DNA from 3 places in the Paenibacillus sp. FSL H7-0943 genome. Region 2 is predicted to be linked to each of the others. Evidence: predicted binding sites of a transcription regulator. Region 2 holds the regulator's gene; each other region holds the start of a gene.
What was found. The regulator Rex, encoded in region 2, represses fermentation and respiration genes when NADH is low (regulators of the CRP and FNR family bind a similar motif). The targets are predictions, from matches to a motif close to TTGTGAAATATTTCACAA.
Positions count from the first base shown of each region.

Region 1: NSQ55_RS15630 (cytochrome ubiquinol oxidase subunit I) is a predicted target of Rex. The motif match lies at 4,410-4,427, and genes of this name have one in related genera.
Region 3: NSQ55_RS03560 (flavocytochrome c) is a predicted target of Rex. The motif match lies at 3,743-3,760, and genes of this name have one in related genera.

Region 1 is NZ_CP150148.1:3,578,357-3,586,016, forward strand. It holds gene NSQ55_RS15610 (hypothetical protein) at 1-134, shown strand, start outside; gene NSQ55_RS15615 (alpha/beta hydrolase) at 389-1,378, shown strand; gene NSQ55_RS15620 (TetR/AcrR family transcriptional regulator) at 1,461-2,096, opposite strand; gene NSQ55_RS15625 (hypothetical protein) at 2,177-4,024, shown strand; gene NSQ55_RS15630 (cytochrome ubiquinol oxidase subunit I) at 4,576-5,940, shown strand; gene NSQ55_RS15635 (cytochrome d ubiquinol oxidase subunit II) at 5,937-6,953, shown strand; gene cydD (thiol reductant ABC exporter subunit CydD) at 7,022-7,660, shown strand, end outside.
Region 2 is NZ_CP150148.1:4,634,059-4,641,718, forward strand. It holds gene NSQ55_RS20280 (3-hydroxyacyl-CoA dehydrogenase NAD-binding domain-containing protein) at 1-210, opposite strand, end outside; gene NSQ55_RS20285 (AAA family ATPase) at 344-1,846, opposite strand; gene NSQ55_RS20290 (hypothetical protein) at 1,839-2,381, opposite strand; gene NSQ55_RS20295 (DUF5590 domain-containing protein) at 2,792-3,310, opposite strand; gene NSQ55_RS20300 (amidohydrolase) at 3,483-4,784, opposite strand; gene NSQ55_RS20305 (redox-sensing transcriptional repressor Rex) at 4,771-5,424, opposite strand; gene dinG (ATP-dependent DNA helicase DinG) at 5,555-7,660, opposite strand, start outside.
Region 3 is NZ_CP150148.1:803,128-810,787, forward strand. It holds gene NSQ55_RS03550 (hypothetical protein) at 1-189, shown strand, start outside; partial or broken gene NSQ55_RS03555 (IS3 family transposase) at 333-1,679, shown strand; gene NSQ55_RS03560 (flavocytochrome c) at 1,851-3,641, opposite strand; gene NSQ55_RS03565 (histidine kinase) at 3,914-5,500, shown strand; gene NSQ55_RS03570 (response regulator) at 5,475-6,257, shown strand; gene scfA (six-cysteine ranthipeptide SCIFF) at 6,857-7,006, shown strand; gene scfB (thioether cross-link-forming SCIFF peptide maturase) at 7,129-7,660, shown strand, end outside.

The DNA.
Region 1 (7,660 bases), 1.1 Mb from region 2:
ATATACGGACTCTCAAAAAAGAAGGCTTCGCTAATATTTTTGCTGAAGAGAATTTGAACGCAAAAATTCTGGATGAGAAACAGCAAGTCTTAAACCGGTCAACACCGATATTCATGATTTGTGCTGAGAAATAATAGAATAGTGAGAACCTACACATATTAAATGAAGTATACAATAAAAAGTAGCGATCTCTAATGAGAAACGCTGCTTTTTGAGTAAAGGACAAGAACATTATTTCATTTCCGATTTGATGTTAATCTAAAACTTCTTTTTTTGTCTTGTTCATATTCCGTTCATATTGTCGTCACGAAGAGTACATCTTGATTGATTACACTTTGAATATGTCGTCAAGGCGGCACTTCAGATACAGGGACAAGGAAGGGAAGAGATGAACGTGGCAAATAAGGTAGAAATAAAAACAACAGGGACTAAGAGCCACAAGAAACGGAACCTATGGTTAAAAATAATCGGAGGTATTGTAGGGGCGCTCGTGCTGTTCATGGGCATCGTTTTTATCGTTGATGCAATCAGCGACGGGGTAGAGAAAAAGAAAATCGAATCGTATGGCCAGTATGTCAATGTGGATGGGAAAAAGATGAATGTGCTTATTCAAGGCAGTGGAGAACAAACGGTTGTACTCCTACCGGGACAAGGAACCCCGACGCCTGCACTTGATTTCAAATTGCTGATCGATGAAATTACCCCTAATTATAAAGTCGTGGTGGTCGAGCCTTTCGGTTATGGTTTGAGCGATGAAACCGAGAAGGAGAGAACGACTGAGAATATAGTAAGTGAGGTTCACGAAGCATTGCAGCAACTGGGTTTAGACCGTTACATTCTAATGGGACATTCCATCGCGGGACTTTACGGAGCGACCTATGTGAACACATATCCGGATGAAGTTCTTGCTTTTGTCGGCATCGATAGCAGCGTTCCCAATCAACCCGGAATGGATGTCAAATTACCTTTGAACGCCATGAAATTTCTTCAAAAATCAGGTCTAATGAGATTGGTCCAAAAAGTGAGCGGAGATCCCTATGAATCGCTTGCGTTCGATGAGCATACCAAAGAACAGATGCGTTTGATTTCGAATCAAGTCGCGACCAATCCAACGTTGATGAATGAACTGGGCCACCTCGGTTCCAATTTCAAAAATGGAGAAAAAATCACAATGCCAAATGACTTGCCGCTGCTTCTCTTCGTTCAATCAAATAACGAGCACAATAAACAGTGGATTCCGCTGCATGAGGAGCAAGTCAAACAATCCGCACAGGGCAAAATGATCCCAATGGAAGGTTCACATTATCTGCATCATACAAAATACAAAGAAATCGCCGAGGCATTCAAAGAGTACATGAAACAAATTCAAATTCAATAGTAGGGTTGATAATTAAACTGCGGAGCCGAACTTGGTTCCGTGGTTTCTTTGTTTTTTCATTTATAAACACGATTTTTAAACCTTATTCCTGGGACATTGGAGTATGGTATACCTCAAGACAAATTTTGGTCATTTCGTCTATGGATTTTGCAAAGTCTGATTGTATCCATTTAAGGAGAACATTATAGAGGGCCCCCGCTTTAAAGTATATTCGGTACACATTCTCGTCGCTTTTGTCATGAGCAGTAGAAAGCATCATTTCATTCAAGCAATCCAGAATTACATGATCAAACTTTGCACTCTGAAGTGCTTTGTAGATGTTCCGCTGCTGAAAAATAACTTCAAAAAGCACTTTGATAAATTTTTGAGGTTCTTTAGCTTTGCCTGTTAATTCATTGGTGTAAGGTAAGAGTTTTTGATTAATTTCAAAAATAAGCGAATCGACCAAATCCACCAGGATCTCTTGCTTGGAGGAATAGTTGTTGTAATAGGCTGTTCGAGAAACCCCTGCGCGCTTCACAATATCGGTGATGGTGATTTTGTCAAAAGGCTGTTCCTGGATCAAGAAGACTAATGCCGTACAGATGGCTTCTCTTGTCAAACGGTTGGTTTCTTTATTGGAACGATGCTGAGAGGTATTTGGACTGTATAATTCATGATTTGAGATGACATTTCCCCTCCGTTTGTACATTCTGATGTTCGTTTCATTGTTTTTCATGAGTCTTTTCAATATGCTAAAACCATAAGGCATTACAAATGTAATGTCAAAATAATCGTTAGTTAAAATGGGAGGGCGTCATGTTAGAAATCTTATATAGACGATTGTCAGCAGTGCTGCTTTTGATCCTAGCACTAAGTGCTACGGTATTCATTGGCGAAGAAACGGTAATCTCAATCGTGACCATCATCTTTTTATTAGCAGAATTAGGCATCTCTTTTTTACTATTAAAGAAGCGTGAGAAGTTACATGTAGTATTTATTAGTGCGATGGTGGCAGAAGGGTTATTCTTACTAACAAGAAATTTTTGGCTGCTTGCGCTTTCTATCCTCTTGCTGATCATAGCGGGCATATGGAGAGGACTCTTGGGGCAAAAGGTAAGCAGAAGAGTTACTCCGTTTCTAGTGGTTCGTAAAGTGTTATTCAGCATTGCTGCACTTATCGTTACTGCACTTTGGGGTATTGGAGTCTATGCAAAACCTATTACAACACCTGTAGCATTAGCTGCTGATACGACAGTGACGATCGATGAACGCAATTTGGATTCTGCAGCAGTGATGCTCAAAGATATTGAAGTAATGAATTCTTTTGGAAGCCGTACAACCGGCTCTGAGGGTCACAATCAGTTTATTGCTTGGCTGGAGCAGCAGGTATCTGATATGGGGCTGCAAGTTTATCGTGATCGCTATACTTTTGACCGATGGGAAGAAAAGAACAGTACTTTAATGATTGATCAGCAGGAAATTCATGTCTCTTCAGCTTTTCCCTATTCCGGGGAAACTGACGAAAAAGGTGTAACTGGGGAGCTGGTGTATACGAAGCGTGGTGAATATGGCCAGGCCAGCGGAAAAATTGCTGTCATTGAAATTGAGAATTTCAGAAATTTTCCAAGTGGGATCGTTATGAATATGCGGGATTCATCACCAATGGACAACCAAATTGCCCCAAATGAAGGCGATCTGGTCCTCACTACAGCATTAAAAGAAGCTAAATTGGAGCAAGCGAAGGAAATGGGCGTAAAAGCTGTTGTTTTAGTCTGGAAAGGGGTATCTGACGATAAGGTTGAAGAGCAATATGTGCCTTTTACCACCGATTATGCTGGAATCCCTGCGATTTGGGTTAATGAAACGGAAGGGAAAAAGGTGATCAGCGCAGCTCAGGAGCATAAAGAAGGTACGGTTATTTTAGAAGCGGAAATACAAAAAGATGCCCCAACAGAATCCTTTTATGTGAAAATTGACGGTAAGAATAAAGACGAAGCAATTATCGTAAATACTCATACGGATGGGATAAATGTGGTGGAGGAGAATGGCGCTGTGGGCATGCTGTCTATGATTCGTTACTTACAGCAGGAGCAGCCGGAACGTACGATGATATTTGCTTTTGTGACAGGGCATTTTAGATTACCGGAGTTCAAAGGTTCCTCTCAGGCAACTTCCACCTGGATGGAGGGGCATCGAGAGCTGTGGGATGGCAAGAATGGCCATTTAAAAGCTGTAGCTGGAATTACGGTTGAGCATTTAGGCAGCATGGAGTGGAAGGACGATGATACGGGTCACTATGGTCCAACTGGACAAATAAGTACAGAATATACCTATGCGGGCAATGAAATGATGGCAGCCATTTGGCTGAAGGCTATTGAAAAGACAGATAGCACACGTACTGTATTATTGCGTGGACATAACAAGTTTGAGTTTGGAGAGAGTCAGCCCTTATTTGAAGCAGGGATACCGGTGATTGGTTTCATTCCAATGCCCGACTATCTGCTCGTGGAAAGTGACAACAGAGAGATGGACAAATTTGATGCAAAGCTAATGCATACGCAAATTGTATCGTTGTTGAAAGCGGTAAAGCTAGTGGACGGAACGGAGACGACTAAGCTTGGGAAATCAGATGTGTATTCTTTTTTCTACGGTCGTACTAAATGATATTGGCAGATCAAGATTTGTCATGACGAAGATGACATTAGCTTTAATTCAAAAAACACTGATGATTTGAGTCAGTGTTTTTTGTTGCAAAAGGGGGATATATTACGGCTCAAAAATAGAGAAAATATCGTTTTTTTGCCAGCATCGAAGTAGGAGGGAACTTGTGACATCACATATGCACTAATCAATCAATAGCTCCTTTGGGTACTTTTTGTGTTATTCACTGAGTTGTCAGAAAGATTTGACCCTTTCTTGAACGTTTAGGGATTAAGAGATATCTGTGATTGAATTACTTGCAATTTAAGATAAGATGATTTTAATTATTAGGTCACATTATAATTTTGACTGCTCAGTATCAGGTAAATCGGGCTCGCCAACTCTTGCTTTGTGAATTTTTTCTCTTTTTACATAGCAAAGAACGATGAACGTCATACTAAAACGAACAGGCAACGATGTCGCTGAACCTTGCTAAACCTGATATTGAATGCAGCCAACAGTTAGCAGGCCTAATCATAGAAAAATGAACAGTGTTTTGAAGGGAGCATTAAAGAATGGCAATTGATACGGTGCTATGGAGCAGGCTGGTGACAGGCTTGACTCTCGGGTTCCACGTTATTTTTGCGACGATTGGCGTCGGTATACCGCTAATGATCGCTATAGCAGAGTTTATCGGGATTCGGAAGAAGGACCCCCATTATACACTTATGGCAAAGCGGTGGTCTCGAGGATTTGTCATTTCTGTGGCGGTTGGTGTCGTGACCGGTACAGCGATTTCACTACAGCTGGCCCTGGTATGGCCGAATTTTATGAAACTGGCTGGGAATGTCATTGCACTTCCGTTATTCATGGAGGTGTTCGCGTTCTTTTTTGAAGCTATCTTCTTGGGCATTTATTTGTATACGTGGGATCGCTTCAAAAATCCGTATATCCATTGGCTGCTGACGATTCCGATTGTCGCCGGGGCAGGCATGTCTGCCGTTTTTATTACGACGGTGAACGGATTCATGAACCAGCCTGAAGGCTTTGTCATGGAAGCAGGCCAATTCACAGCGATTAACCCGGTGCAAGCGATGCTGAATACGGCGACGTTCTCCAAAGTGTTCCATGTATTAAGCTCGGCCTATTTGACTGGAGCTGCCTTGTTAGCCGGGATTGCAGCCTTCGCGATGCTGAGAAAAGGTGTGTCCGCATACCACAAAAAATCTTTAAATCTAATGATGGCAGTCGTTTTACTATTCGGTTTGCTGAACACGTTAGCCGGTGATGTGTCCGCCAAGTTTTTGGCCGAGCATCAGCCAGAGAAGCTTGCAGCGGCAGAGTGGCATTTTGAGACGAGCAGCAGTGTGGATTTGGTGCTATTGGGATGGCTGAATGCAGAGCATGAAGTTCTAGGGGCTCTTCATCTGCCGAAGCTGCTCAGCTTCCTGGCCTTTGGTGACTTTAATGCAGAGGTGACGGGGCTCGAGGAATTCCCCAAGGAAGAATGGCCACCGCTTCTCGTTCATTATCTGTTTGATTTAATGGTCGGAATCGGATTTACTCTGCTCGCGATTTCGTTTCTATATTTTCTGTTTGTGTTCTGGAAAAAGCGTAATGAGCTTAACAAATGGATGCTTCGCATCATCGCACTGAGCGCCCCTCTCGCTTTTCTGGCTGTTGAGCTGGGATGGTTTTATGCGGAGGTTGGCCGACAGCCGTGGATTATCCGTGGATATATGCGTGTTGAGGAGGCGGCCACGTCTTCACCGAATGTAAGAATTATATTCTTCGCCTTATTGCTCTTGTACATCGTACTCGGCAGTATGTGTGTAATCGTGCTAAGACGCTTGTTCAACAATAATCCGGCAGAAGCTGAGATGGAGAAATGGATGAAGGATCATCCTAATCAATCTGCGGAAAAGGGGGGCACTGAATGATGAGTTACGAATTGATTGGCATCTCGGTGCTCTGGCTGTTTTTGTACGGCTATTTAATTATAGCTTCCATTGATTTCGGAGCGGGCTTCTTCGCCTTTTATGCACGTTTAACGAAGCAGGATCATCTCATTAATCGTCTGATTTCCCGATATTTATCACCCGTATGGGAGATTACAAATGTATTTTTTATCTTTTTCTATATTGGCATCGTCGGATTTTTTCCGGACACAGCCTATTATTATGGCTCCGCGTTACTTGTTCCGGGAAGCATTGCAGTGATTCTTCTTGCGATTCGCGGTTCATTCTATGCTTTTGAAAATTACGGTTCCAAGAAAAACATAGTATATCTTTTTTTGTACGGAGCTACAGGTTTGCTTATTCCAGCATCGTTGTCAGTGGCGCTAACTTTGTCTGAAGGCGGCTTTATCGTGAAGCAGGGGGAGACGGTTTCTCTGGATTACTGGGCGCTGTTTACCAATCCGTTATCGTGGAGTATCGTTGGACTGGCAATCGTGTCCGTTTTGTTCATTAGCGGCTCATTTCTGACATTTTACGCTTCTCGGGCGGAGGATCATTCCGCGTTGAAGCTGATGCGCAACTACGCCCTGTTTTGGAGCACACCGACGATAATCCTCGCACTGACAGCATTTATCTATTTGGGTCAACACAATGAGCGCCATTTTCAAAATATGATGGATTTATGGTGGTTGCTGGCACTTTCCGTTGCTTTCTTTATGATCGCGATGTGGCTGTTATATAACGGACGCCGTTACGGATTAGCTTTTATATGCGTCATGTTGCAGTTTTTCTGTGCCTTTTTCGCTTATGGGATTGGGCAATACCCTTATATTCTTGATCCGTATATCACGATTCAGAGCAGTGCAACTTCACCGGCAATGGGTTTAGCGTTAGTAATTGTGTTTATCGGCGGTCTATGCCTGTTGATCCCATCCCTTATTCTGGTCTTCAAACTCTTCCTGTTTGATGCGGATTATGTAAAAGGGAAAAAATAAAGCTGTTTAATCCATTACGGCATGTTTGAGGTTTCCCTACAAGCCTATAGATAAAGGAGGTGTGATCTGTGAAGAGGAAATCCAGTCTGATTTCTCAACAAATGTCTTCACAAAGGAAAAACAGGGCTCTCCTCGCAATCATTTCGCTCGCGCTCGGTATAGCTATTGTGAGTCAGGCTGGACTGCTTGCTGAAGCAGTCCAACGGATTTTTGTCGAGAAAGCTTCATTTTCATCGGTTATCCTGTTGCTCGGCATACTTCTAACTGTTATGGCTGTACGCACACTGTTGTCTTATGGAAACGGTATAGTTGGCTTACATATGGCTGCCACTGCTAAGACAAATATGCGCGCTGCCGTGCTGCAAAACTTGACTCATGCCTCCATGCCTTCAACCCTTCGTGGACAGACGGGAGGAAAGGTCAGTGTTGCTCTGGATGCTGTGGATGAGGCCGATAGTTATTTCAGTCAATACATGCCGCGTATGATGGAAGCTGCTATCATCCCGGTTCTGATTTTGGTCGTTACATTTATCCAACATGCCAACACAGGTTTCATTCTATTGTTTACTGCTCCGTTCATCCCGCTGTTCATGATTTTGGTAGGGCTGAAAACGAAGAACAAATCCGAAGAAAAATATGCGCAACTGGCTGAGTTCTCAGGGACGTTTCTGGATTCTCTTCAAGGACTGGTGACATTGAAAATATTT
Region 2 (7,660 bases):
GCGGCTAAGAATCAGCTTTTTCTCAGCTTGAGTGATCGCCCATTTCTCCAGTTGCTTATCTAGACTTGTCTCGATCATTTCGTAGGAGTAGTCCAGTTTCTCAGGGGTTTTCTCCACCAGCAATACATCCAGGCCCTTGGCTGCCAGCATTTCGGCAATCCCTTGTCCCATTGTGCCACCGCCGATGACACCAATTTTCTTGAAATTCATAAAAAAGTCTCCATCCTTTCAGGTATCTATACTTTTGTATTGTACCTTGTCTGTCGCAAAAATTTATAAAGCCCGACATATAATGATATCTTAGCATGCCTGAAAAGTAAAAAAAAATAACCAGCATAAATATTTATGCTGGTAAACGCACGCTGTCACGAAATTGACATCGAAATTGCTCTCCAGAGAGCACTTCTTCCTTCATTAAAATGTCAAGGGAGTAATCAAATACATTTCGTTGCTTTTCAAGGTGGTCGTGAGTACGTACCATCAATTCATCCAATATTTTACTGTTTTCCTTCATAAGTTCTTCAGTGGTAACCATTTCCAGCTTGGCGATACCCAACGAAGTCAATCCGGATTTCATCATGGTTTCGACAATATTCAGGGCCTGATCAAAATCGCCACGCGAACCTGTGCTTCGTCCGCCATAATACATTTCTTCTGCAGCCGCTCCACCAAGTGCGATCATAATCTGATCTTCTAGATAATCTTTGGTGTACAGATACTGCTCTTGTTGAGGATTGTGACGTACATAACCAAGGGCTTGCCCCCGCGGAGTCAGCGTAACCTGACTGACACTTCCCGGACGGAGCAGCTCAGCCATAATGGCATGTCCCAATTCATGGATTGCCACCCGCTTTTTCTCTTCGTGGTTTGTTTCTCTGTCCGTTTTTTCCCCCATCATAACCTTGTCAATCGCCATCGACAGATGCCGCTGCTCAACCTCTGTCAATTCCTCACGCATCATATAAATTGCTGCCTCATTCATAACACTTTCGAGCTGAGCACCGGAGAAACCATAGGCTTCTTCGGAAATTTTATCGAGGTTCACATTGGCATGAAGCGGCTTATTTTTGGCATGTAATTCGAGAATCGATCTGCGGCCTTTTTTATCAGGCATGTCCACTTGAATATGACGGTCAAACCGGCCAGGACGCAGCAATGCTGAATCAAGCATTTCTTTACGGTTAGTGGCTGCTACCAGTAGAATGCGTGGTGTTTCGTTGTTATAGATCCCGTCCATCTCAGTCAACAGCTGATTCAAGGTCTGATCATATTCTCGCTGCTGTCCGCCCTCACGCTTACCGCCAATTACGTCAATTTCATCTATGAAAATAATAGCGCTTTGCTTGTTTTCCTTAAGGGCGCGGGTACGGGCATCCTTAAACAAATCGCGGATACGGCCGGCACCGACACCTACGTACATTTCTACAAACTCACTGCCTGATGCTGCCACAAATACAGAGTTCGTATAATGTGCTGCTGCTCTAGCCATAAGGGTCTTACCTGTTCCTGGAGGGCCTGTAAGCAGAATCCCTTTCAAAGGCCGAATCCCGAATTTGCTGATTTCCTCATGCCGGATCAAAAAATCCAACGCTTCACGAAGCTCCTGTTTTGCATTGTCTTGCCCGCCAATTTCTTCAAAAGTAAGCTTTGAAGGTCCATCCTTCTTGCGTTTCTTCCCGGCACCTGCATTTACCGCAAGTCCGCCTCTTAAATGAGCAATGATAAGTAAAGCCGTGAGCATCCCAGCAGCAATTACAATCGGGAATATATTAATGCCTAGAAAAGCCATAAAAATAAACAAGACAGGAACAAATCCGATTAGAATTTCTTTAAGGTATTTAGGCATTATTCCATACCCCCAATGTCGCAGGTTTTCGCGGCAAAATAATAAATTTGCTTTCTTTTCCATTACTCAAGCTTACATAGACATTATTGTCGTCAATTTCTGTTGAGGCTATCACATTTTTATATTGCGGATATTGCGCTTTGAGTCCATCAAGTTCTGTGGGTATAAGTGTATATTTACGGCTCTCCATGGCTTCAGCTACAGAGAACATCGCTTTATCCCAGTATTCATCCAGCAGTTCACTGGAGTTCTGTTCTACATCAAGTTTTAGTGTACGTCCATCAATCATCGATTTTCCTTCTTGGGAGACGTACTGAACCAGCTCACGTAATTTCGTGCCTGGCTGGAGATCAAGTTTCAAAGTGACCTCATTGCGGTTAATACTGATATGAGAATTATTGACGCCCTCATATTGAGATACAATCTTCTGAAGTGGTTCCTGCATTGCAAACTGACGATACAAAAAGAAGCCACCAAACAATAGAGTAGCCGACAGTAGAGACGTTATCAGCACAGGTACAAGACGTAATTTCAAGAAACGTCCTCCTCTCAAAGATGACAAAATATAAAGCTCATTATAATAATTTATAGCTACTTGAGAGCTCATCAGAGAGACTGAAGTCTCTTATTGCTGTTCTAATTACAAGTAGTAGTATATCACAGGTGTATATACTAATTTCAAAATAAATGTGAATATATTTAAAATTTAATTTTTTAAATATTTCCATCAATACCAAATAAATTCCTCACTTTCGACAAAATCGGCCTTGATTTTTAATCAATCGGCCTATTTTCGTATGTGAATTTAAGGGAATATTCGGTGATAACCACCCATTCAGTATATCACTTAGTATATCACTTTTGTACATCAAATAAATGTAAACAAGCGAACTTATAATAAGTTCGCTTGTTTACTATGCCACCCTTAATTTCCTTATGTTCAGCTTAACTTTTAGGTAAACTGTAACCTTCGCCCATTCGGGACCCATCCGAAAAGCGATAAAATTGATAATAATACCGACCGCTTTGTTTATAAAAAAGCTGCCAAGCATACTCTCCGTTATATACTCCCGGCAGCAAGCGTTCAATCGTTATGTCCGGAAGATCAGCTTTGATAATGCCGCGTATTTGGGCTTCCGAGGTTCCTTTACTTAGTTCCTCAGCAAACACTGCGTCGTCGCCTTCAGCAAATTTTCCATCTACCGTAAAGCGGACCCAGACCATAAGAGCAGTCCCGGCTTCATTTTTCCCTGTTAATACCCAGTACACTGCATTTTCATCCCAAACCGATTTTTGTGCTTTGGTTACCTCTGTTAGACCCGCTCTGGTTTTGGCAACATCCTTAGCGATATCACGCTCGTTCCATTGATCTTTCATAATATAGGCATAGAACTGGATAAGTCCAAACCCCAGGAGCAGAATCAGAACTGACCCCAGGAGGATCCATTTTTTCCTTTTCTTCAAGGTACAGCTCCCTTTCTAGTAATATATCTTTTTTGATTATATAACACACCTGCGTGTTTATCCAAAATTTCATAATTTTCTAGCTTTCTCAGCCTTAAAAATGCACAAAAGGCCGCAACTTTTGCTAAAAGCAAAAAGTCGCAGCCTATTAATTATTCGTTATTCTCCAGACTTAACGCTTCAATAAACCTTCGAAGACTTCTTGCGCTTTACGCCGGATAGCTTCCTCATCCAGGGTTAAGCATTGTCCATGCTTGATGACCTGTTTACCATTCACCCACACATGCTCAACATCCTTAGCGCTAGCAGAGTAAACTGCATGAGACAACAGATCTGTGTGTGGCAGCAAATGCGGCTGATCGATATCAATAGCAATGAAATCAGCTTTCATCCCTACAGCAAGTCTGCCTACATTATTTAAAAAGATGGACTGCGCGCCATATTCTGTAGCCATACGCAGAGCTTCTGGAGCAGGGACAGCCGTTGGATCACCGCTGACACCCTTATGAATGAGAGCTGCAAGCCGCATCTCTTCAAACATATCCAAGTTATTGTTGCTTGCCGCGCCATCCGTGCCAAGAGACACCTTCACACCAGCTTTTAGAAGATCAGTAACCCGAGCCACTCCGCTAGCCAGCTTCAAATTACTGCCCGGATTATGAGATACACCCACATTATGGCGAGCCAAGATCTCAATCTCTTCATCATTTAAATGAACACCATGTGCAACTATCGAGGGACGTGTGAACATTCCAAGCTTCTCTAAGTGAGCTACAGGACGCAACCCGTAATCCGCCACATTTTGTTCCACTTCACGTTTCGTTTCGGACATATGCGTATGCATCGGTAAATCCAGATCATGCGCTGCCTGCACGAACTTAACCAGGAAGTCAGGAGGGCAAGTATAAGGGGCGTGTGGCGAGATCATAGTAGTAATTCTACCGTCAGCCTTTCCATGCCAGTTACGGGCAAAAGAAATCGCTTCCGCAAGCTTGTGATTCTGTACATCCTCTGGACATAACCCGATCACACCACGCATCAATACGGAACGGATACCTGATAACTCAGCTACCTCGGCTACTCGGTCCATATGATCATACATATCGAGGAAGGTCGTAGTTCCACCCTTCAGCATTTCCAATACAGATAAGGAGGTTCCCCAGTATACATCATCACCGGTGAACTTTTCCTCCATTGGCCACATCTTCTCCTGAAGCCACACTTGTAGCGCTAAATCATCTCCATATCCACGCAGCAAAGACATCGCCGCATGACCGTGTGTGTTTACAAGTCCAGGCATGAACAGCAGACGGCTGCCATCAACCACTTGCACTCCAGCTTCCATCTGAGGCTCTTCTTTTCCTATGTAAGTGATTAAATCATCTTCAATAGTCATATATCCACTCAGAACCGGCTCATCCGTTCCCGGAGTCAGAAAATACCCGCCCTTAATTATCGTTTTATTGTTGTTCATGTTCACTTTCTTCCTTTCCATCCCGCAAGTAATAAGCAAGACTTTGCAGATCAGTTGTAAAATCAGCTGCATGCACCCGGATATTCGGTGGTGTCTTCAGAATCACAGGGGCAAAGTTCAAAATCGCTTCAATCCCAGAAGAAATGAGGATATCTGCTACATTTTGAGCTTCTGAATCAGGTACGGTAATAATGGCAATGCGAATACCTTGCTCACGAATTGTGCTGCCTAGTTCATCCATCGGTTGCACAGTAAGGGAGTTGATCTTACGTCCAACCTTAGGAGCGTACGAATCAAATATAGCCGTGATTTTCATAGTATCTTTGAGATATGCATTGTAATTAGACAAGGCATGTCCGAGATTACCTGCTCCAACTAAAGCTACATTAAGCTGTTGATCCAGCTTCAGGATATGACGGATTTTCTCAATAAGATACGTTACATCATAGCCGATACCTTTTCTGCCGAAGTCACCAAAATATGCTAAATCCTTACGAATCTGTGCGGGATTAAGATCAAGCTTTTGTCCAAGTTCCTGAGAGGAAACTGTTAATATTTCGCGATTCTGGAGATCATTCAAAAAACGCAAGTACACAGGCAGTCTGCGAACAACGGCTTCTGATATTTTATCCGATTTCATATTTTTCCTCCTAAAAATAGTAATGTTCTTGTGAAAATCCATATTCAAACGTCTACCTCTCCTTATTAAGGACGGTACTGTAACACACCGCCCTTAAGGATAAGGAGGAGCTAAACTGAAGACGAGCGTTTTAAGAAGCGCCACCATCCTCTAGCCATTCCGCTATGCGGGGGACCATTTGATCAGTAAGCATATGCTCCATTTTGGGACCAGGCAATGAATAAAGGAAATACTTCCCGTAATGAGATTCAATAACCCTTGTATCATAAACAATAACTATTCCGCGATCCTGCGCCGTGCGAACCAGTCTTCCGAATCCCTGCTTAAAACGAATAACCGCTTGAGGAACAGATAATTTCATGAACGGATTCTTCTTCTGGGCCTGCAATAACTCCGACTTCGCTTCCGCCAACGGGTGATTCGGTGGTTGAAACGGAAGTCTCACGATGGCCAGGCAAGTCAGTGCTTCACCTGGAATATCTACACCTTCCCAGAAGCTGCTCGTCCCCAGCAATACGGATGCTGCACTGTCCTGAAAGCGCCGGATCAGCTTGCTCCGGCTGCCACCTTCCACGCCTTGACCAAGCACCGTAATCTCTTGTGAGGCCAAAGCCTCTTTAAGCGGATCATATACCTGACGCAGCATTTTATAAGAAGTAAACAGAACCAGCATCCGCCCACGTGTTGTTTTAGCAGCTTCCGATAATGACTGTACGAGTGTATCGACAAATCGAGCATCGCCCACACTCCCCTTCACACTAGGAAAATCACGCGGTATAACTAGCAGTGCCTGCTCGCGATACTTAAAGGGAGATGGAAGGAGTGAGGTCATTAGACGTCCCTCTTCTACAGCTTCGTTAAGTCCGAGATTATCAATCATAAATTGAAAAGATTTATCTACAGATAGCGTCGCCGAGGTAAGCACGATGCTTTTTTTCTTATCGAAGAACAACTCTTTAAGCTGGCTGCTAACATCCACAGGGACGGCATACAGCTGTAGTGATTTGCTGCGGTAATTTCCATTTGCCTCCAGCCAATATACTACATTATCGTCATTCAGCCCCATAAAGAATCTTACTTGCTCACGTATGGAAGCCAAATCTTTAAATAAACCGCTAATATCAGTAACAAGGCTGTCTGCTGAGGATTGGCTTTCCTGGTCACGCATCTCGTTAAGCATTTTATCACCCTTACGGATGATGTCGCTTAACGTCAGATTCATAGTGTTCTCTAGCGCAACCAATTCATCCCAATCCTTCGGCTTACGGGCGGGAAGCAACCGCATAACCAGTTGTCCCGCTTCTCCTGCCCCTGCATCACTGCGTTCCGGCAATAGGCTGAACAGCTTGTCGCTGAGTGCATCCCAGGTTTCTTTGACAGTAAGCAGATCCGGGTAGATCCGATCGATGACTCCGCTCCATTCTGAAGCCTCTTCACTGCCTGACGACTGTAATATCTGACGCAGAGCAGGAAGCTGTCCGTTTCGGCTATCTTTATACAGTCGCGATAACGTGTGTGCCACAGTGAAATGCTTCATATGCATGCCAAGATGTTTACCAGCCACATCTTCTAAATGATGTGCTTCATCAATGACAAGATGCTCGTAAGCCGGAAGCAGCTGGTGCCCAGCCTTAACATCTGCGAATAGCTTGGAGTGGTTCGTAATAACCACGTCAGCAATCCCAGCTTCATGCTTGGCCCTATGATAATAACATTTGCGGAACCAAGGACAAGAACGGCCCAGACAGGAATCGGTATCGCTTGCCACCGTCTCCCAGAAGTCACCGCCCCGGCCGCTTAAATTCAGCTCTTCATCATCCCCTGATTCACTTTGAGTGAGCCATACAATCATCTGAGCTGCAGTAAGCGCATCTTCCCTTGGGCTTATAAAGTCCTTTTTATTAATTTTATGCTCAAACTTACGCAGACACAAATAATGCCCTCTTCCCTTAAAAATAGCAGCTTTAAACGGAAAAGGAACTACCTGCGTTAACAAAGGGATATCCCGCTCGCGCAATTGGTCCTGCAGATTAATGGTATGAGTGCTGACCATGACTTTTTCATTGGTGCGAACGCTTTGATATATGGCAGGCAACAAATAACCGAGCGATTTACCGGTTCCTGTGCCCGCTTCGATCAGTAGGTGTTTGTCTTCGGCAAGTGCCGTCATCACCTCATTGATCATAATATCCTGAGCTTCCCGGCTTTCATACTGCGGTAATGTGTCTTTAAGTCG
Region 3 (7,660 bases), 3.1 Mb from region 2:
AGATTAATTACATTAGATTCCGATAATGGTTCTGCTGCCTCAGGTATTACAGGAACACATGATATTTATTATGCATCACTACCTATAAAAGGAAAGGCTATTTATATGTTAAACTTCACAAAAAATGATAAGAAGCCTGAAACTAAAAGTCAATTTATAGAGATATTAAATAAGTTAAGTTTAAAGTAATTAGGCAAAAGAATTTATAGCTCAATCACAAATTTAAAAAAACTATTACGCTAATGGGACACGATAGTTCAAAATTGACCGCCTAATTATGAACTGCACCCCAATTGTTAGACATAACTAACATTTGGAGGTGCAGTTTTTTTATGACCAGGTACAGTACAGACGAAAAAATCCAAGCTATTATGCGTTATAAAAAGGGATCCGAGAGCTTAAAAACCATTGCAATTTCACAATTCTGTCTTTTTAAACTGGATTAGTCAATATGAGCATCATGGTGAAGAAGCTTTTAAAAAGGGCTATACATCATATCCTGCACAGATTAAACTAGACGTACTTAATTATATGAACGAATTCGGGACGTCTGTTAGAGAAACGGCTGCGATATTTAATATTGCGAGTCATAGTACCATTTTAAGCTGGCATAGAAGCTTAGAGTTACATGGAATGGACGCCCTACAACCAAAGAAGAAGGGGCGTCCATCCATGAAAAAAGAACCTAATAAACGAAAGATTCAAACGTTAAAAGAAGGGTCTGTTGAGGCATTACAAGCAGAGGTAGAGCGTTTGAGAATGGAAAATGCATATTTAAAAAAGTTGAATGCCTTAATTCAAAACAAGGAAAAATCACCAAACAAGACAAAGCACGAGTAGTCTATGAACTAAGGAACGAATTTTCGGTGAAAGCCCTCCTGCAGCTAGCAGATATCCCTCGTAGTACGTATTATTTCGTGGTAAAAACGTTTGGTATGCCCGATAGAGATAAGGAGCTAAAAGACGTTATTCAAGCGATTTACGAGGAGCATGAGGGTCGTTATGGTTATCGTCGTATTCGTGACGAGTTAGTGAATCGAGGACACCATGTGAATCATAAAAAGGTACAACGCTTGATGAAGGTATTGGGTTTAAAGTGTGTGGTACGTATGAAGAAATATCGTTCCTATAAAGGGACGATTGGCAAACTCGCACCGAACATATTAGAACGTAACTTCCACGCTGAGAATCCAAATGAGAAGTGGGTTACGGATATTACAGAGTTTAAATTATTTGGAGAAAAGCTGTACTTATCTCCAATTCTAGATCTATATAATGGTGAGATTATTACGTATACAATCGGTTCAAGGCCTGTCTACTCGCTTGTTTCAACGATGTTAGATCAAGCATTCCGTCGATTAACCGATGAAGATAACCTCCTTATTCATTCTGACCAAGGCTGGCACTATCAGATGAAGCAGTATCGTCATGCCCTTGAAGAACGAGATATCAAGCAAAGTATGTCCCGTAAAGGTAATTGCTACGACAACGCCGTCATTGAGAACTTCTTTGGTATCATGAAATCTGAATTTCTATATTTAAAGGAATTCGAAAGTATCACACATTTCAAACAAGAGCTATCAAAATACATCGATTATTACAAAAACAAGCGAATTAAGGCAAAACTAAAAGGCCTGAGTCCGGTACAGTACCGAACTCAGGCCCAACAAGTCGCTTAATTATATACCTGTCTAACTTTAAGGGGGCACTTCATTCGCAATGTTGCGAACAGGGCGGTTTGCTATGTCATAGAGGGCAGCTTGAAAGTTAGAGTCAACCTGCACTTTACAAACTATCTTGTACATTTTTAAGGATAACTTATTAATAGAGCAGTTACACAAAAAATAAGATTACTCTGCTACAACTTGTTTGCCTGCAATCCGGCCGAATGTGAAGATATCAGCGATGGCATTACCGCCAAGACGGTTTGTACCATGAATGACCCCTGTTACTTCACCTGCAGCGAACAACCCAGGGATGACTTCGCCTTTTTCATTCAAAACGCGAGTCTTCTCGTCGATCACCAAGCCGCCCATTGTATGGTGAACGGAGGGTACAGCTTTTTCGATGTAGTAAGGGCCTTTTTCAAGAGATTTCAATCCACCGCGATGTTTGAAATCAAGGTCTTTACCTGTTTTCGCATAATCATTTACTTTATTAATCGTTTCTTTCAAAGTGTTCAAGTCAATTTTAAAGAAATCAGCCGCCTCTTCAATCGTATCGGCTTTAAAGAGCAAGCCTTGTTTAACGAGTTGATCGTATTCGTCTTGATGAACTTCGATCGTTTTACCAATATCCTCAATGCCTTGATTCCATAATTGATACGTATATCCACCCGTTTGGGCAAGAATTGCTTTAGAAATAACGTCACGACGTTCTAATTCCTCAACGAAGCGCTTGCCTTCTTGGTTAATCAGGATTGCACCATCGAAGCGGGAGTCTGCAACCAGAGAAATAACACCTGTCTCAGGATTACAGATTGGATACGTTTGAATACTCTCCATGTTTGTCAGTTTGGCGCCAATCGTTTCTGCCATAACGATACCATCACCTGTAGATCCTGGTGTATCGGTAGTCATATATTTTTCATCCATTGTAGGGTTATACTTCTTACGCATCTCTACATTGGATCCAAAACCACCGGTAGCGATGATGACGCCTTTGTTCGCATGGAATGTGATTTTGTCGCCAGTACCCGAAGTCGCAGTTACACCTGTTACTTTGCCGCTTTCGTCCTTCAGCAAGGTTTCGGCTTTCATATTCGTTTTGATCGTGATTTGATCAGCGTCTGTTTTGGCTTTTAACTTAGTAATCAATTCAACACCTGTATGACCTACAGGAATCAACGCACGTTTTCTGGAATGGCCACCAAATTGGAACAGATGATCAGGTAAGAACTCTACCTTGATATCATCGCGCAGCCATTCGGCAGATGCTAGAGCATTGTCGGCAAGAATACGAACCATCTTTGGATCCCCGAGGTTGTCTCCGCCTTTCATCGTATCATTATAGAACAAGTCAGCCGTGTCATCTGTGATGCCAAGAGCACGTTCAACCCAGTTGTCAGGCGCATTCATCTCACCACCGGAAATCAATGTGTTGCCGCCAACAGCTGGCATTTTCTCGAGCAGAACTACATTAGCTCCAGCGCTCTTCGCTTCGATAGCCGCACTAAAGCCAGCACCCCCGGCACCGATGACGACAACATCATAGGTTTGCTCGACTTCTTCTTTGTCTTTGCTTCCACTGACTGCAGCGCCAGCGACAAGGGTAAGTCCAGACTTCGTAATTGCATCTTGAATGGCTTCGAGATATCCTTTGCTTGTAACTGTAGATCCGCTAATGGCATCAACTTTTGCGCTGTTAGTTGCCATGACCTCTTGCTTGAGCTGCGTATAAACAGGTTCTGCAAGTACTTCATTTTCCTTATGCTCTGTCACTTTAATGTCAGTGATCTTGTTATCTAATAAGGAGACTTGTACTTTAATATCGCCATGTTTACCTTGCCCAACTCCTTCAAAGACTTGAACTCCGTTTGCATCTGCAGCGGGCTCTGCATCTTTACTGCCGCAAGCAGCAAGCGTGAACATAAGACTGAGGACTAGTAGAATAGATAACAGCTTTTTCGTGTGAGTTCGCATAATATCTCCTTCATTCTGTTGTGGATTGGTTACATACACTAGGGAGAGGAAGATTTGCTAGGCAAATCCTTTATCTCTAGCCTAGACATGAATGTTATTTCATGTGAAAATATGCACAAGACCTATTATAGATTTAGTACAGCATTATGTATTTGCACAGATTAGTGTTTTTTTGTCTTTTTCGGGCATGTAAGAAACGGATATTGTGAAGGGCTATGATTACAATGAAATCAATTCACTTAAAAATTACGTTAATCGCAGGAGGCTGCTTCTTGCTGCTGTTCGTTGCATTGCTTGTAACAATATATTTGGAGATGAACCATACGGTTGTCCCTTTGAATAAGAACTTAACGCAGCAAGTGGTTACTGCACGCAGCGACCAGATTGATTATTGGTTTAATCAGCGCATTGGAGAGATAGACATGCTTGCTTCTCTAGCTTCGGACCATCAGTGGACACGAGATGAATTGCTGCAAGAGTTCGATAAGTTCGAGGCGAAGAAGAAAGTAGAGTACGAATCCATACGCGTGGTGGATATTCACGGAAATTCCTGGTCAGCAAGGGACAAGCCTTTTTCGATACTAAACCGACCCTACTATCGAAAACTGCTGAATTCAGATTCCAATTATGTGGTAAGCAATCCGATCGTATCCAAAGCGAATGCAGCCGAAATCGTCGTCATTCTTTATCGCGTGAATCCATCGGTGAATGATGAGGTAGCTTATATTGCCGCAGCCGTCTCCGTCAAGAAGATGAGGGAGATTGCTCAAGATGTAATGCTATATGACCAGTCAGGCCAGCTTATCGTCGATTGCAGAGAGCTGGGTGAAGAAGATGGAGCGGAGGATACAGCAGATAAGAAGAACATGAGTGTATTTGAGGCTCCAATTCAAAATGTGGAAGGCTGGAAGTTAGTACTCAAAGTACCGAATTCAAGTCTATCGTTAGCGGTGATCAAAACCCAGCGGACTGCATTGCTGGTAGGCGTTCTTATCGGTAGTGCGTTTATCGTCTTTCTGGTGCTGCTTGCTTCTTCCATTATTCGTCCAATTCAGTCGCTTCGCCAGGTAATGGAAAATGTGCAGAACGGCAACCAAACCATACGAGCAGATGTTACGCGCTCGGATGAGATCGGCGATCTTGGACGAAGCTTCAATGACATGCTTGTTCAATTATACGCTGTGGAGCAGGACCGAAAGGAGATGGAACTCAGACTGATTCATGAGCAGATCAAGCCGCACTTTTTATACAACACATTGGATACGATCCAGTGGATGGCAACGGAACATGGAGCAGACAATGTGGTGGAGATGGTGGAAGCGCTTAGCGCGTATTTCCGATTAGGGCTTGGCACAGGCAGTCCCTACATTCTGCTTGATCAGGAGTTGTACCATGTCGAGAGTTATCTTCATATTCAAGGTGTGCGATATGAGGAGATTCTGGACTACGAGCTTCGATATGATGAAAAGCTTGCTCAGTGCCAAGTCGTTCGCTTCATACTGCAGCCTTTGGTGGAAAATGCGATTTATCACGGGATTAAGCCACTTGGGGATCAAAAGTGCAAAATTTCGATTACAGCATATAAACAGGCCGATTATTTGGTCATTAAGGTTGAAAATAATGGGGTTATGATTCCGGAAGAGAAGCTTGTGCAGATAAATCAAGCCCTTCTTGATGATACATATGATCGTTCTGCCACAGGCTTTGGGCTATACAGTGTAAACCATCGCATTCGACTAGCTTACGGAGTGCCATATGGCCTTGCAGTGAAGAGCGAAGATGGCATTACCGTTATGGTCATTCGAATACCTTTGGACGGGGAGTGGAATGAAGATGTGGAAGATTGTCATCGTCGATGATGAAACGATCATTCGCAAAGGCTTGCGACAATACATTGAGGAGAGTCCGTATCTTTTTGAGGTTGCAGGAGAAGCGAAAAGTGCAAACGAAGCATTGAATATGGTGGAGGAAGCCCCACCACATGTATGTCTTGTGGACATCAACATGCCGAATATGAATGGGCTCGATCTGATGAACATATTGCGCGAACGCTGCCCGTCGGTTCTGGTTGTCATCATCAGCGGGTACGATAACTTTGAATATGCGCGTCAAGCCGTGCAACTGCAAGCATTCGATTATGTATTGAAACCTGTGCCGAAGAGTGATCTGAACAAGCTGCTTCATCGGATCGATGAGCATCTTCAGGTAAAATATCCTTTGCATTCACATGAAGACAGGGTGGATAAGGAGCGGGAGCTTCCCGGGTATACAGGGGATGGAACAGTGCTTATCCAAAAAGTGACCGAGTATATTGACAGTCATTATCAGGATCCGGAGCTGTCTATTACTCGAGTAGCAGCACTATTTCATATCAACCAAACCTATCTTAGTAAGCGTATGAAGCAAGAAATCGGTGCTTCATTCCTTGACTATGTCACCGAGCTTCGGATATCGAAGGCGAAGGAGATTCTGGATGACGTAATGCCGAATATCAAAATCGGGGATCTGGCCGTGAAGGTAGGGTATAAGAGCCAGTACTATTTTAGTCGTGTGTTCAAAAATAGAGTCGGCTCAAGCCCCTTAGAGTACAAAAAGCATCCGTTCGGTTATGGATAGGAGGGCCATTCTCGTCCCTCTGCAGCACGCCATAGATGTTATGCTCGGAGCCGCCTTCTATCAAAACGGTTGGATTTTAAACATGAGTGAGAAGATGAAGTTAAAGCATCCAATAGTGCAATATTTTTATGAACTAAGGCGTAGTACATTATAAAAATAAATAACTTCATTGATTATTCAAGAGCAGATAAACTGTCAAGAGTGTCTTAGGCTCCTCATATAAGTTTGTTCACACTGTCTACCCACGCATGTGGAGAGTGTCGCTCTACTGGTAAGGAAGGATACAGTGCTATGAGATCCTTATATTTATTGGACTTTACGGACAAGTATGAGAAAAAATGTTGTTAAAGAGATGGCATCATTGCCGTCTCTTTTTTGTTTCACTTTTTTAGTATTGCCCTGACTCTGGTTCCGGCTACCGCATCCTACGATCACAAGCATGAACGATTGCACGAAAATTAACGTTGATACTTATGTTTAAGCCCTCTCTACTCTGTTAGGTGACGGGCATCATAGACGTACTTGCGTGATGTTGCTACGATGTTCCATGGAAATTAAGTGAAAGTGAACACAAGAAATTACAGAAGGAGTTATTTAACGTGAAAAGAATCGTAACCCTAAGCACCCGCAAACTGATGGATACCGCAAAACACGGCGGATGCGGCGCATGCCAGACCTCTTGCCAGTCCGCTTGTAAAACTTCCTGCGGCGTTGCAAACCAGAAGTGTGAAAATGCAATGAACAGATAGGATTCGGAATTTTACCGCCCATTGCTCTGCTGATGGGCGGCTATTTTTAAGAAATGGATACTATCCCTAAAGGATGGCGAAGCCGTTTCTACTTGTGTGCAAAAGGAGCTTGATTAGTAAGTATGATTCATCAATATAAACTAAACGGATACAATATCGTGCTCGATACCTATAGTGGCTCGGTGCATGTTGTTGATGACCTAGCATATGAAATTATAGCGGATTATGAGAAAACTTCTGTCGATCAAATCGTGACAACAATGTTGGATAAATATAAAGATGATTCCAGCATTTCCGAGAGCGACATTCGAGAAACCATCGTGGATATCGAGGAGCTTATAAATGATGGACAGCTTTTTACAAAAGATGAGTATGAGAACCTCTCGCTCGATTTAAAAAAACGCAAAACTTATGTCAAGGCACTCTGCCTCAATGTTGCGCATACCTGTAATTTGTCATGTGACTATTGCTTCGCTAGTCAGGGGAAATACAACGGAGATCGAGCAATCATGAGCTATGAGGTTGGACAAAAAGCTATCGATTATCTGCTTGAAAACTCAGGTCATCATCGAAACCTGGACATTGACTTTTTCGGCGGGGAACCACTTTTAGCCTGGAAAGTGGTTAAACAGATCGTAGCTTATGCAAGAAGCA